2 regions of the Mycobacterium sp. URHB0021 genome follow, and region 2 is predicted to be linked to the other one. Evidence: riboswitches for the same ligand, from Rfam matches in the RefSeq annotation. Region 2 holds a riboswitch; the other holds the start of a gene.
What was found. A riboswitch is a leader RNA that binds a small molecule or an ion and turns the genes downstream of it on or off. The one in region 2 is predicted to bind S-adenosylmethionine.

Region 1 (4,530 bases), 3.1 Mb from region 2:
CCGGAAGCGGTCTTCACCTTCGGCGTCCGTCACCCGGCTGGCGCCCAGCGCCAACACGTCACGCTCGGCCGTGTCGATGTCGTCGACCTGGATGTCGAGGTGGAACTGCTGGGAACCCCTGGGGTCGGGAAAGCGCGGCGGTTGGTGTTCGGGCGACAGCTGGAACGCGAGGCGGCGGCCGGTCGGGTCCGTCAGCACCGACCAGGTGTCGTCCACCGCCTCGAATGTTCCGCCGAGCACCGCCTCGTAGAACTGTCCGAGTTGGCGCGGATCTTTGGTGTCGAGCACGACGGAGCGCAGGTTTCCGATCATGGCGGCGGAGTTGCCGCAATCCCGGCACCGCAAACGGCCGTGTGGGACCATCTGCGGGGTCGCGGGCGTGATCGTCTACAGCGTGAAGAGTGCGCTGCCCGGCGGCACGATCCCGACGATTCCCAGCTTCCCCAGCATGCCGAGCTACCCCACGGTGGCGCCGCCGGAGCCGGGCGGGCAGATCAGCGTCGCCGGCGTCGGAGACCACAAGGCGATCGAGTGCAACGACAGCCTCGTGAGCGTCAGCGGTGTCTCCAACACGGTGACGATAACGCCGTTGACTCCAACACCGTTGGGCAGGGCTGACTTCGAGTAACCGTCAACCGGCGATGCACTCGCTGTGCTGGTCGGGTGTGGCGAGGGTGAACACCGTGCGCTCGTCGGCCAAAGCGGCGCCCGGCACGAGCAGCACCTGCCATTCCGGCGCCCATTCGGCGCGGCCCGCGGTGTCTCGCAGCGCGAATTCGAGATCCGCCGGGCGGTGATGCCAGAGACGGGCCGACCCGTCGTCCCAGTCGAGGCGGACCAACCCGTCGTCGCCGACGACCCCGGTGACCCGGACGGCGACCGACGACTTGACCACGGCCATGAAGTAGCGGCCGATGTCGACGTGATGACCGGGGTCAGACAACGCGCACACGGGGTCGGCGATGAAATGGCGGAAGAAGGACTTACGCACGAAAGGCTCTCAGGTTTCCGGGCCCCGGCGGCCGAGGCGCTCTTGCCCGCACCGGCTGGTGCAGACCGCTTCGTCATCCGAGCCACCCACGAGCGTGGGGTTGGCGTGCCGTCCAGTCGGAGCTTGGCGACGGCATCTCGTGAAGCTGAGACGAGTGTAGTTCGTCCCGCGCGGGCGGTCGTTCGAGACCCGTCAGCGACTTTCTCGCTGAGAGATGGGCAAACAGAAATGTCACTCCCTCTCGCTATGGTCGTACTGGAAGAGGAGGCAAAAGAAGGTGACTGAGCAAACCGCAACTCCGATACTGACGGGGCAGTTCTCGAAAGCGCTGGTGTACGCCGAGCAGAAGCATCACGACCAGGTCCGCAAGGGCGGCGACATCCCGTATGTCGGGCATCTGCTGACGGTCGCGGGGCTGGTGCTCAACGACGGCGGCTCGGAGACGCAGGCCATCGCGGCGCTGCTGCACGACGCCGTCGAGGATCAGGGCGGTCCCCCGACGCTGGAGGAGATCCGCGTCAATTTCGGCAACGAGGTCGCGCGCATCGTCGAGGAGTGCAGCGACACCAACGAGGTGCCGAAGCCGCCGTGGCCGGAGCGCAAGCAAAAGTACATCGACCACCTGGCGGACGTCGGCCAGGACATGCTGTTGGTCTCGGTCGCCGACAAGCTCGACAACGCGAGGTCGATGCTGCGCGACTACCACACGCACGGGCCGTCACTGTGGGACCGGTTCAACCGAAAGAACCCGCACGACCATCTCTGGTACTACGGCGAGCTACTGGATGCCTATCGCAGGCGCGGCCTGAGCAGCTGGATGGTCGGCGAACTCGACCGTGTGCTCCGGGAATTGACGCGCCTCGTCAAAGGCGACGGCCAGCCGGCCGTAGTCTGACGCTCGATGGCCATGCACCTGCACCGTGCCGAGCGCACAGATCTCCTGGCCGACGGCCTCGGTGCGCTCCTGAGTGATCCGCTCGCCGACCCGTTCGCCGAAGAACTCGTCATCGTGCCCGCCAAGGGAGTTGAGCGCTGGCTGAGTCAGCGCCTCTCCCACATCCTCGGGCGCGGTGACGGTCAGGACGGTGTCTGCGCGGGCATCTCGTTCCGTAACCCCCGGTCGCTCATCGGAGAGATCACGGGCACGGCCCAAGACGACCCGTGGTCACCCGATGCCATGGTCTGGCCAATGCTGGACGTCATCGACGCCAGCTGCGCGCAGGCCTGGTGCAAACCTCTGGCCACCCACCTCGGGCATTTCGAAGCGGGTGAGGAGAAGGAGCTTCGGCAGGGCCGGCGCTACTCGGTGGCCCGCCGGCTGGCCGGGTTGTTCGCCTCGTATGCACGCCAGCGGCCGCAGCTGCTCGTCGACTGGGAACGCGAAACCACCGGCGACATCACGCCCGACCTTCACTGGCAGCCAGCCTTGTGGCGTGCGCTCGTCGACCGCATCGATGCCGACCCGCCCCACATCAGGCACGCCAAAACCGTTGCCTCCCTGCAGGAATCCCCGACCAGCCTGCCAGAGCGGATCTCGCTCTTCGGTCACACGAGACTGCCGAGCACCGAGATCGAACTTCTCGAGGCCCTGGCCACCCACCACGAACTCCATCTGTGGTTACCGCACCCCAGCGATGACCTGTGGTCCTCACTCCGCGGCATTCACGGGCCGGTCCCCCGCCGCGACGACACCAGCCACCGCGAAGTGGCCCACCCCTTGCTGGCCACTCTCGGCCGCGACCTGCGCGAGCTGCAACGCAGCCTGCCCGCCCAGACGCAGACCGACGAATACCTGGCCGGCACCGACCGACCCGATAGCCTCCTGGGCTGGCTGCAATCCGATATCACCGCCAACGCGGTCAGGCCGGAAGGCCGGGCGCACAACCCAACTGACCGTTCGGTGCAGATCCACAGCTGCCACGGGCCGGCCCGTCAGATCGACGTCCTCAGAGAGGTCCTGCTCGGTCTGCTCGCCGACGACAGGCCTCTGGAACCCCGCGACATCCTCGTCATGTGCCCGGACATCGAAACCTACGCGCCGCTGATCGTCGCCGGCTTCGGGCTCGGCGACATGATCCGTGGCGTGCATCCGGCCCATCAGTTGCGGGTGCGCCTGGCTGACCGCTCACTCGTGCAAACCAATCCGCTGCTCGGCGTCGCGTCCCAACTGCTGGCATTGGCCGGCGGGCGGGCGACGTCCAGCGAGGTGCTGAACCTCGCGCAGACCGAACCGGTGCGGGCCCGATTCGGGTTCACCGACGACAACCTGGAAGACATCACCCGGTGGGTCCGTCAGGCCAACATCCGCTGGGGCTTCGACCGCGCACATCGCCAACCGTTCGGCGTCGACTTCGTCCAGAACACCTGGCGTTTCGGTATCGACCGCGTCCTCGCCGGAGTGGCGATGTCCGACGATTCGCACGCCTGGATCGACACCACCCTGCCGCTCGACGACGTCGGCAGCAACCGTGTCGAACTCGCCGGGCAGCTGGCCGAATTCGTGGACAGGCTTGCGCATACCGTCGAATCTCTCACCCGTGCACAGCCATTGAATCAATGGTTGACCTCACTCGCCGACGGGATCAGCCTACTGGCCCGGGTCGACGACGACGATGCCTGGCAGACCAGCCAGCTCGAGCGCGAGTTCGCCGATGTGCTGAATAGCGCAGGGCCGCGGGCCGGCACGCTGATGCGCCTGCCCGACATCCGTGCCCTGCTGGAAAGCCACCTCGCGGGACGCCCGACCCGGGCCAACTTCCGCACCGGCACGCTCACCGTGTGCACCATGGTGCCGATGCGCTCGGTGCCGCACCGGGTGGTGTGCCTGGTCGGCCTGGACGACGGCGTGTTCCCACGGGTGGGCGTTGTCGACGGCGACGATGCGCTGGCCCGCGACCCGATGACCGGCGAGCGCGACATCCGTTCCGAGGAGCGGCAATTGCTGCTGGACGCGATCAGCGCCGCCACCGAGAAGCTGGTGATCACCTACACCGGCGCCAACGAGTACTCCGGTCAGGAACGCCCACCCGCGGTACCGCTCGCCGAGCTCATCGACTCCTTGGATGTGACGACGCCCGCGCCGGTGCGCGACAGGATAGTCGTCCGGCATCCGTTGCAGCCCTTCGATACCCGCAACGTGATCCCCGGCATGCTGATACCCGGCGAGCCGTTCACCTTCGACACCACCGTGAAACGCGCGGCGATCGCGCGCACCGGCGAGCGCGCCGACCGACCCCCGTTCATTTCCGGCCCGCTGCCCGCTCCGCCGCCCGACGACGTGGCGCTCGCCGATCTCGTCGCGTTCTTCCGCGATCCGGTGAAGGGGTTCTTCCGCGCGCTCGACTACACCCTGCCGTGGGAGGTCGACGGCGTCGAGGACGCCATGCCGGTCGACATCAACGGCCTGGAGGAGTGGACGGTCGGCGACCGGATGCTGCACGACATGCTGCACGGCATGGATCCCGACCAGGCGCGTCAGGCCGAATGGCGACGGGGCACGCTTCCACCCGGAAACCTGGGCTGGCGCAAGGCCAACGAGA
Region 2 (4,530 bases):
ACGCCAAGATCGTCGTTGAAGTTGGCGAGCGAACGGTGACGTACGACCTCACCGCCAGAAGGGGAACACGATGACCACCCAGATCGAGATCGCCCAGAGGAACCATCACCGTGCTGTTTCAGCGACAGCTCGCGGCGGTCGGATGCACCTGAGTGCCCAGCCGTGCCCGTGTCGTGGAGATGGCACCAGCCCCTTTCAATTCCTATCATCGGCGGTCATGCCCGATAAACTTCCAGCACTCGCCACGCCCGCTGAGGTGGCCCAGTACCTCCACACCACGACCGCTTCTCTTGCCCAGGATCGATACAGGGGCACTGGGCCGATGTTCGTCAAACGAGGAAGGCGGGTGCTTTACCGTTGGTCAGACGTGCTGGATTGGTTGGATCGCAACACTATTCAGCGCACCGATGATCGGAGACAACAGCGATGAGCGACGCCGCCGACCGGCTCGCCCAAGCCATCCGCGACGTCGTCAACGAGGCCGTCAGCGCGGCAGCCGTCCGGCGGGAGGGCCCAACTCCGGCGCCTGCACGCGCGGTTGAACGTCCCGAGATACCCCAAGAAGATTTTCTTCTATGCCCATGGTGCGACAAGAAACATAACCGGCACCTCGTGCCGGTTAAAGAAGCCCGGCATCAGCTGGGCGGCATCAGCCCCACCACGTTCTACGCGTTGGTCAAGGACGGCGAACTGTCCCTCGTTAAGATCGGCCGCCGCTCGTTTGTCCAGGCGGAAGACCTTGACGATTTCGTAAGGAGAAAGCGATATGACCCTTCCGGTCGAACGGAAGCTGCCGGGCGCGCCCATCTCCCGCGAGCGGTTGGTTGCTGAGTGGGAGGATCTGCATCCCCGCAACGCGATGAAGGTCCTGTGGCCAGCTGTCTTTCGATGTGCACTACTCGGTGCCGGACAAGACGTACCAGTGGCGCGTGCAGCTGTCGTGCTGCTGTGTCAGGGACATGCGGAGAGCTTCATGACTGGCCCAGGAAGTTGCAGACGCTGTTGTTATGACGACTGCAAGGCATCTGAAACCGGCGGCTTGCAGCGGTGTGATCGGTCTTGACGCCGTCAAGACCCGAGAACAAAACCGCAGGTAACGAGCGGGACTGAACCGGACCGGGACGGAGCGAGCATGCAGCTCAGAAGGCATACTGCCTGGTAGAGAAGCGGGTTCGATTCCCGGCAGCTCCACCCAAAGCGCCCCGAAGAGCCATGGCCGACGCGGACGTCCGTAAAATCGAGAGAGCTTCACGAGATGCCGTCGCCAAGCTCCGACTTGCGGCACGCCAACCCCACGCTCGTGGGTGGCTCGGATGACGAAGCGGCTGGCACCAACGGGTGCGGGCAGGAGCGCCTCGGCAGTGGAGGCCCAATCTTTCTGGAGTACCGCAATGTCTCAGAATCGTTCCTGCGGTTCGTACGGCTCCGGCCACCTGATGCACTGGATTCAGGGGAAGAAGTCACACCAGGACGGGCAGCCGATTGTCAAAGTGAAGGTCGTTGCCGTTCACGACGATGGCCGCGTCGAAATCGAAGGTGACGACTTGAAACTGACGCTGTGGTATCACGATCCTGACCGTCTGCGTTCGGCGCTCATCTTCGGTGGCCGCGCCGAATGGAAGCCTAGGTATCACGTGCTATACGTGATCTCAAGTGGCTCTTTCAATCTCGCCACGGTTGAGACGGTGGCACCCTGCGTTCCAGCCATCCGTCGGCGGCCGACCGAGACGACCAGGCAGTTCATCGAGCGGGCGATGCGGGAGAACCACGGCTACACGATTCCCCAGCACTGGCTGGCTGACCTCGATGCCCTACCTGACGGTGACGCCGGGGACCCGCAGTCGGGGTATTTGGTTGGGGTCGACCCTCCAACCACGCAGGAGACGGCGCTGCTGCAGAAACTCGCAGCGAAGTTCGGTGACGCGCCTGCCACCACGAACCCCGAAGACGTCGTCCGCCAACGCCGAGAGCAACAAGCGGACTGACCGACGTCACCGCAGCGGAGCGACCTGGACAGCACAGGGCTCGCAGGGGCAGCTATCGCGTCCCGTCTCGACCAAGCTAACAAGCGTGTATCAGTTGAAACTGATATCAGTCGCAGCTAATCTCAGTTCATGATCGAACTGGCGGAGATCCGCCGCGAGGCCGGAGTTACCCAGGCCGAGATGGCGGCTCGACTGTGCACCACTCAGGGCAGCGTGTCTCAACTTGAGCGCCGGGGTGATGTGCTCTTGAGCACCTTGTCCGAGTACCTCAACGCCCTCGGAGCCAAAGCTCGCGTCACCGTAACGATCGGGGAGCGGACATTCGACCATGTCCTGGCGGGGAACCAGCAATGACCACCAACCTCACCCAGGGCGACATCACGCGCAGGAACCATCGGCGGGCGGTCCGGTTCTTCTGGACGTGGCTGATTCTCGCCACATGGGTGTCGCTGGCGGGCAACGTGGCGCATGCGTGGCTCACGGCTGCGCCCGATACTCGGCCGCTCGCTGGGAGTGTCGCCGCGGTGCCGCCCATCGTGCTCCTGCTGTCGGTCCACGGTCTTGCCGTGCTGGCCGAGGTGACCGCCTCGGGTGCTGTCTACCGCGCGGCGGTGGCCGCGACTGGAGCACTCGCGGTGGGCGCGTTCATCTTGTCGTTCGTCGCCTTGCGCGACCTCGCGGTGATCGCGGGTATCCGGCCAGGACTCGCGCCCGTCTTGCCTCTCGTCATCGATCTGGCGATCGGCGTCTCCACGCTCGCGCTCGTTGCAGTTGGTGACAAACCTGCACGTCGCAGCCGTAACGCGACGCGTAGCGCGGGAGTAACCGCGGCTCCGAGCGCGATCACCGCGACTTCGAGACGCGACGCCTCGATCGCGACACCCGCCTCCGTGGCGATGGCGGACCGCAACGACGCGAATGCGTCCGCGACGGAAGGCGCGGTTCCCAGCGCGGACGAACCGAACCGCGTACTCGCGGCCGTGCTGGTTGCTGAGAAGATCACACGCCAACCTGTCGCGGTGGTCGCGCGCATCCTCGCCGCCCACGACTCTGGTGATCCGCAGAACCGGATCGCCAAGAACACCGGGGTGCATCATTCGGCCGTATCTCGGGTTATCGCCGCCGCCGCAGCGCACCGTCAGCGCACGCTGGAACTGGTGTAGGAAACCGCAGACAGCGCAATCACTCCATGCGGAGCGACCGTCTACCGGCCCGTCACTGACTCGCGACTGCAGGACCCCCGCCGGGCATGCTGCCGTGCGCTGATGAGCGTGCTTGCGCAGCCGTCATCCCTGCCGTCTGCCACGTCGGGTGTGGTGGATGCCGGAGGCGGACCATATGACGTCCACATGCCGCCCCACATCAGCCACAGCGGACCTATCCCGACACCTATGCCTTCCGTGTTCGGGTCGCTGGCCGTCGAGAACATCAGTGTGGCCAGTATCAGCGTGCCGAGCAGCGCAAGGATGGCCAGAACGACGAATCCGTAGTGGATGGTGTTCCGTCGAAGTAGCGTTGCCCGCCACTCCCCGCCTGATCGGGATACCAGCCGGGCGGCAACGTGGTCATGGCCCCGCATCGTAGGGCCTGCTGGCTTACACCCGTACAGCAAATTCACAACAGCATCAGTCGCTCGTCAAGTAGACCATCGGCCACGAGCACATCCGTTCAGCGGCCCGCCCGTTTCCCGGCATGCCCCGCGCAGCGCAGCAAACCAGACGCAACTCGGCGTCGATTGTATCGGTATTCCTCATGGCCCTGCATGAACGCCTTGAGGACCGAATCGACTCCCGCCCAACAAAGAAACCATCGGCCATAGAGCCCGGGGGCTTTTTCGTGTTTCTGGGTTAGAGCTGGGAGATGTGTTGCTTGGCGCTGGTAACAGCCTTATCAACGCCGTCTAGTTCCCAGGCGCCGGTGATCCAAATATCATCGTCATGGACGAGCACCCAACCATCTGGGATCTTGCCCCGGGTGGTGCTGCCGTGCCGATACACAAGCACCGGCTCGTCGTGCAAGTGGTGCTTGTCGATCCACTCGGCAAACTCGTGGCCGGGCCCGTAGTAGACATCGATCTGAGTCATCGCTCTAGCACCTCCACAACGATTGTGAATGCCCGTGACACCGCGATGGGGTCATCCCAGGAATCCGACGCAGCCCGAGCCAGCAACTTGTGAAGGTGCCAGCCCTGGCAGGCGTCCGCGGAGATGGCCACTACCGCCCGTGAGGCATCGGCCCACGACAGACCGCGGAGGGCCCCTTCAAGCTGCAGCTGCACGGCGAGCTGCTGCCGGGCCGATCGGTCCGGGCAGCCGTTCTCGTCGTCCACAGAGGCAACCAGTCGGTCGAGCGCCAGGTTTTCCAGCTCGTCCCACGTCAACCGGCTCAGCGCGGGCGTTCGGTCCTTCATGGTGCAGCTGGCGCAGGCAATCCGGCCGAACTCGGAAATGATGTAACCCGTGCACTGCTGTCGGCATTGGTCGCAGCGAACCTGAGTGATCATCGCAGTTCCTCCAGTCCTTCCAGGATCTGCGAGTAGGGATTG

Region 1: linked by a shared signal. The riboswitch ahead of ACVWWN_RS36110 (hypothetical protein) and the one ahead of ACVWWN_RS20890 (hypothetical protein) in region 2 are both predicted to bind S-adenosylmethionine.

Annotation. Positions count from the first base shown of each region.
Region 1 is NZ_JBSRZT010000002.1:6,913,309-6,917,838, forward strand. It holds gene ACVWWN_RS36100 (VOC family protein) at 1-312, opposite strand, end outside; gene ACVWWN_RS36105 (hypothetical protein) at 311-628, shown strand; gene ACVWWN_RS36110 (hypothetical protein) at 632-991, opposite strand; SAM riboswitch class IV at 1,025-1,136, opposite strand; gene ACVWWN_RS36115 (HD domain-containing protein) at 1,269-1,886, shown strand; gene recC (exodeoxyribonuclease V subunit gamma) at 1,893-4,530, shown strand, end outside.
Region 2 is NZ_JBSRZT010000002.1:3,792,893-3,797,422, forward strand. It holds gene ACVWWN_RS20885 (helix-turn-helix domain-containing protein) at 427-831, shown strand; SAM riboswitch class IV at 1,247-1,357, shown strand; gene ACVWWN_RS20890 (hypothetical protein) at 1,392-1,985, shown strand; gene ACVWWN_RS20895 (helix-turn-helix domain-containing protein) at 2,115-2,339, shown strand; gene ACVWWN_RS20900 (DUF2637 domain-containing protein) at 2,336-3,148, shown strand; gene ACVWWN_RS20905 (DUF2510 domain-containing protein) at 3,429-3,554, opposite strand; gene ACVWWN_RS20910 (hypothetical protein) at 3,833-4,069, opposite strand; gene ACVWWN_RS20915 (hypothetical protein) at 4,066-4,488, opposite strand; gene ACVWWN_RS20920 (hypothetical protein) at 4,485-4,530, opposite strand, start outside.